Regions from separate parts of the Peribacillus sp. NPDC094092 genome, predicted to be linked through region 2. Evidence: predicted binding sites of a transcription regulator. Region 2 holds the regulator's gene; the other holds the start of a gene.
The links. The regulator NrdR, encoded in region 2, represses ribonucleotide reductase genes. The targets are predictions, from matches to a motif close to AACACNATATATNGTGTT.
Positions count from the first base shown of each region.

Region 1: ACQKNS_RS14060 (vitamin B12-dependent ribonucleotide reductase) is a predicted target of NrdR. The motif match lies at 1,014-1,031, and genes of this name have one in related genera.

Region 1 covers NZ_JBNNUC010000002.1:1,038,908-1,041,321, reverse strand. The annotation lists gene ACQKNS_RS14060 (vitamin B12-dependent ribonucleotide reductase) at 1-863, opposite strand, end outside; gene ACQKNS_RS14055 (lipoate--protein ligase family protein) at 1,255-2,091, opposite strand; gene ACQKNS_RS14050 (rhodanese-like domain-containing protein) at 2,296-2,414, shown strand, end outside.
Region 2 covers NZ_JBNNUC010000002.1:692,281-694,694, reverse strand. The annotation lists gene ACQKNS_RS12340 (replication initiation and membrane attachment family protein) at 1-1,071, opposite strand, end outside; gene nrdR (transcriptional regulator NrdR) at 1,136-1,597, opposite strand; gene speD (adenosylmethionine decarboxylase) at 1,869-2,249, opposite strand.

The DNA.
Region 1 (2,414 bases), 350 kb from region 2:
TTTTGCATTTTGGAAATGATGAATTCCGCAATATCAGGATGCCAATCAGCAAGCATGATCATTTGCGCCCCGCGTCTGCTGCCGCCCTGTTCAACAAGATGCGTCAGTTTCGCAATATCGTCAAGCCATGAGACTGAACCAGAGGATTTTCCATTCACCCCTTTTGCCAGAGTGTTTCTTGGACGCAGTGTCGATCCGTTCGTACCCACTCCGCCGCCGCGGCTCATGATCTCCATCACTTGTTTCCTATGTTCTGAGATCCCTTCACGTGAATCAGGTACGAATGGCATTACATAGCAGTTGAAATAAGTAACGTCCGTATTGGAACCTGCACCGTATAATACCCGTCCTGCCGGGACAAAATTAAGGTTCTTTAATTCTTCATAGAATTTATTGAACCATTCCGTTCTTTTTTCTTCCGTGGCTTCCACTGATGCCAATCCCGTTGCATTACGTTTCGCAATTTGTTCATAGTATATTTCAAGCGGCTTTTCGATGATATCCAACGGACGGTTTACGATTCCCGTCTCCATTTCTTCCGGATTATCCAATACGCCACGGAATTCTTCATCCACCAATACCTTGGCTTTTTTAGTTTCCCAATCAATTTCCACGATGTAACCGAGACCCCTTGCCGGGAATTTCGGATCTTCCTTAATCGTCAACACGACGAAATCGCCTGCCGAGAGTGTGATTTTTTCAGTATCCTTAAAAGAATAGCGGTCAAGCATGACTAGACGGGACACTCCCTTATGCGCCATTTTCATATCAGCTGTTACAGGGTGAACCTGGGGAAATAAAGAAATATCCTTATTCAACCTTTCTAGATCAACCTTTAAAGCTTCTTTTATTACAACCGACATAATTCCCTCTCCTTTATATGTTTCAAGATCCGTTCTTGCTGCCGCAAAAATCTTTATGTAGCCTTACATGTCCGTTTCGCTTAACAAGTACCCTAAATTTATCATAGCGAAACCCAAAAATCAATATATAGTGTCGTATTAAATATTTCAACTACTATATATTGTGTTTGTTTTGAATAACTTTTAATTTTGTCAAACGATAAATCAATTAATATAGTTAGCAAAAGGGAGGAAAATGTCGATTTACAATAATTTTTCATCAGATTTCAATTAATTTGGACCTTGCTTTTTCACCAGCCCTTTTAGGGCTTATCCCTGTAAGGGATAGCTTATTTGGTCAAAAAAATCTGAAAAAACTTTTTTATTTAATCAATTAATTATCCCACTTCGTCTATCTCATGAAATTCCATTCATCGCTTTCATATTTGCTTTCTGCAATGGCCTTCACTTCCAGCAATTGCTTTTCAGTTAGGACGTATGGCTCTAAATCGATCGAAAGTCCTTCCGCAAAACCTTTTTCAAAAGCTTCTTTCGCTTCAGGTATGGTAATCTTTCTTCCGGCAATGTCATTTATGGCCACAGCTTTATTTTTTAAGTTTTTTTGCATTCTCTCTTTAACCCTGTCATTTGAGAATTTAAATACGCTAAAGAGCTTATCATCATCAAGTTCAAGCAAAATGGAACCGTGCTGAAGGATGACGCCTTTTTGCCTGGTTTGAGCGCTGCCAGCGACCTTCCTGCCCTCGACGACCAGTTCATACCAGCTTGGAGCATCAAAGCAGACGGAAGACCTGGGCGTTTTTAAAGCCGCTTTTTCCTGATCGGTTCTAGGCACGGCAAAATAAGCATCCAATCCCAGATTCCTGAACCCCATTAATATTCCTTCAGAAATGACACGATATGCTTCAGTAACGGTAGTTGGCATTCCCGGATAGGATTCTGGAACGATTACGCTATACGTCAATTCATGCTCGTGCAGTACCGCTCGTCCTCCTGTCGGCCTGCGAACAAAACCAAGGCCCTGCCTTTTAACCTCTTCCAAATCAATTTCCGCTTCCGCCTTTTGAAAATAACCAATCGACAATGACGCTGGATCCCAGCCATAAAAGCGGATGATTGGCGGAATTTCACCTTTGCTTTGCCAGTTTAACAGTGCTTCGTCCAACGCCATATTAAAAGCCGGTGAACAATACCCGGAATCTATAAAACCCCATTTTTCTTTAGTCATCCTTACCCCTCGTTTCAATAGACTGTTTTTCAATCCCCCGCAAAAAAACTCACATGTAGTAGTTTAACAGACTTTAACACTCTAAAAAAGAAAGTGCTATCAAGTCGATGAAGAATTTGATGAAAATTCTTTTTGATTATTGGGTAAAGCAATTATATAATAAAGATTGTCTGTATTCGTTAAGGTAGAAGGGAGTTTTTATGTTTGGAAATATTATATACACTGCTCATCATCTTGGGAGTGGTTATTGCGTATTCACTTTTTAATTGGTACCGCCAGCGTAAAATCGTTAAAACATTAACACAGGACGAATTTATCGCTAA
Region 2 (2,414 bases):
GTATTCAATCAAGACATTGACGACACCCGGATTCAGCTTTTGATTGATCATCACGCCCTCAACCACTTTCAAATCACCGCTTGATGGCTCTGCACCGCCAGACAATTGCATAAGCCGCTCCCTTGGGGAAATCGTCTCCAAATGACGGATTAACTCTTGTTCCTGTGTTTTAGGTTCTTCTTTTTGTGTACGTTCACGAATCGGCTGCACCCGATTGACGAGGGAAGGCATATCAGCCTGCCGTTCGATCTGATACCAGTCCCTTGCCGCCTTCCTGAGCACTTCCTCATCAATCTCATCATCCATTGAAATGGCATCCATTACTAGTTTTTGCATTTCCAGCGGATCAATGCCATATAAAAAAGCAAGTTTGGCAATCGTGCTTTTTATTTTCGGAGTAAAAGCCTTTTTCGGTACGATCGAGGATTTCATCCCGGCAAACAAAAGGTCAAAATCAAATAAATCGTCAAACCCCGATGGCTCGACGCCTTCCTTCCGATCGATGAATTGCTGTTCAGGAATCGGTTTCCATTCGTTTTTCGCTTCATCCGTTACATATAAAGAGTCCAAATGATCTGATGAGAATACTTCCGCAAAAGATTTAGTCACGGCTTCATATTGATCCGGTGAGATATGATCGTCACAAAAGAATCTCTTTAACCGGTTGAATTGCGCTTTGCCGATTTTTTTGTATAAGTAAATATTCAGCATGCCATCCGTGAAAAACTGTTGGGGGGAAAGCGGCGGGTTTAACTCATAGATGAATTCCTTCGTTTCATTTTTCGATTTCTTATATACATTCAACAGGCCAATTCCTTCAAGTAAAAGGCGTGCTTCGTAAATATCACCTAATTTAAGGCCGATGGTATTCATTAATTGATAATGTGAGGAGGTTTCCGACCATAGCCTGTTTTCCTCCAGCTCACTCCATAACGTCATATATAGGCTAATGCAGATAGGTCCAATAAGAGGTTGGTATAGTCGGGTAAGTATTTTCCGATCATAATCATGAAGCAGCCCCGCAGATGAGACCAAATATGAATCCGCTGGGAGCAATTCTTGCCAATGCATTGACATCTCCATTCAAACCTTTCAAAAGATGTAGTGAAAAAAGAGCCAAAGTGAATCTTCAGCTCTACTTTCTTTCTTTATTTAATAAATCTTTCAATTCATCGATAAAGACATTGATATCTTTAAATTGTCGATAGACGGATGCGAACCTTACATAGGCAACCTCATCGACTTCCGCCAGCTTGTCCATTACCATTTCGCCGACATTGTCGCTTTTCACTTCCGATATGCCCTGGTTGCGCAGTTCTTTTTCTACATAGCTGGTAATTTGCTCTAGTTCCTTCAAGGGAACCGGGCGTTTTTCGCAAGCCCTGATTAAGCCACGCAGGATTTTATCACGACTGAACTCTTCCCGTGTCCCGCCCTTTTTCACTACAATAAGCGGTGTTTCCTCCACCTTTTCAAATGTCGTGAATCGAAAACCACATGCCTCACATTCACGGCGTCGTCGAATCGATTTACTTTCATCGACTGGCCTGGAATCGAGCACTCTTGTTCCGTTATATTGACATGATGGGCATTTCATCATTATCAGCTCCGTATTTTATGTAGGACTCCCCTATCTAAATGTTCCCCAAGGATTTACTTCTCTATCTTAATCTTATATTAAAAGGAACGGCCAGTACAAGTAAAAAGTGTAACTTCCAGCAGCAGGCACTTTTGTTCTGCCCTTGGAGCACCGTTGTCAATGTCTTTGTGCCACAACAAGGCAATCCTTTGCTTTAAGTGAAGCAGGCTGCCGGTTCATTGCATTAAAAAAGAGATGCACCCATGGCATCTCTGTGTATACGTGTTTTTTATAGGGCACTTATATTGGCTTTTTTCATTTGTACAGGACCTAATCCACGTGGTAATTCTATGTTTTCACGTGTTTGCGCATTCAAAGCTTCTGCAATATAATTTGCCGCAATATTCGGATCCAAGTTACCGCATGTATAGACATCGATGCTCGCATAGCCGTGTTCTGGAAAACTGTGAATCGTTAAGTGTGATTCAGAAATGATGACAACCCCGCTTACCCCTTGTGGAGCAAATTTGTGAAAGGCAACTTCTCGTACCTCTGCACCTGATTTCAAAGCAGCATCGACAAAGATCTTTTCAATTAAATCGATATTGTTCAGTTTTTCAAAGTCACAACCCCAAAGTTCAGAAATGACATGTCTACCCATTGTTTCCATAGTGTAAGCTGTTTCCATATTAAGCTTCCCCCTTACCATGATTTAAAAATAAGTTCTGATAACTACCACGGGGGAAAGTTAGTCCAAAGAGGTCCTAACCCTTTAAGTAGCCATCATGCAAACCGCTTTTGAAGAAGTTCACGATTCATAGTATATATGGTTTGA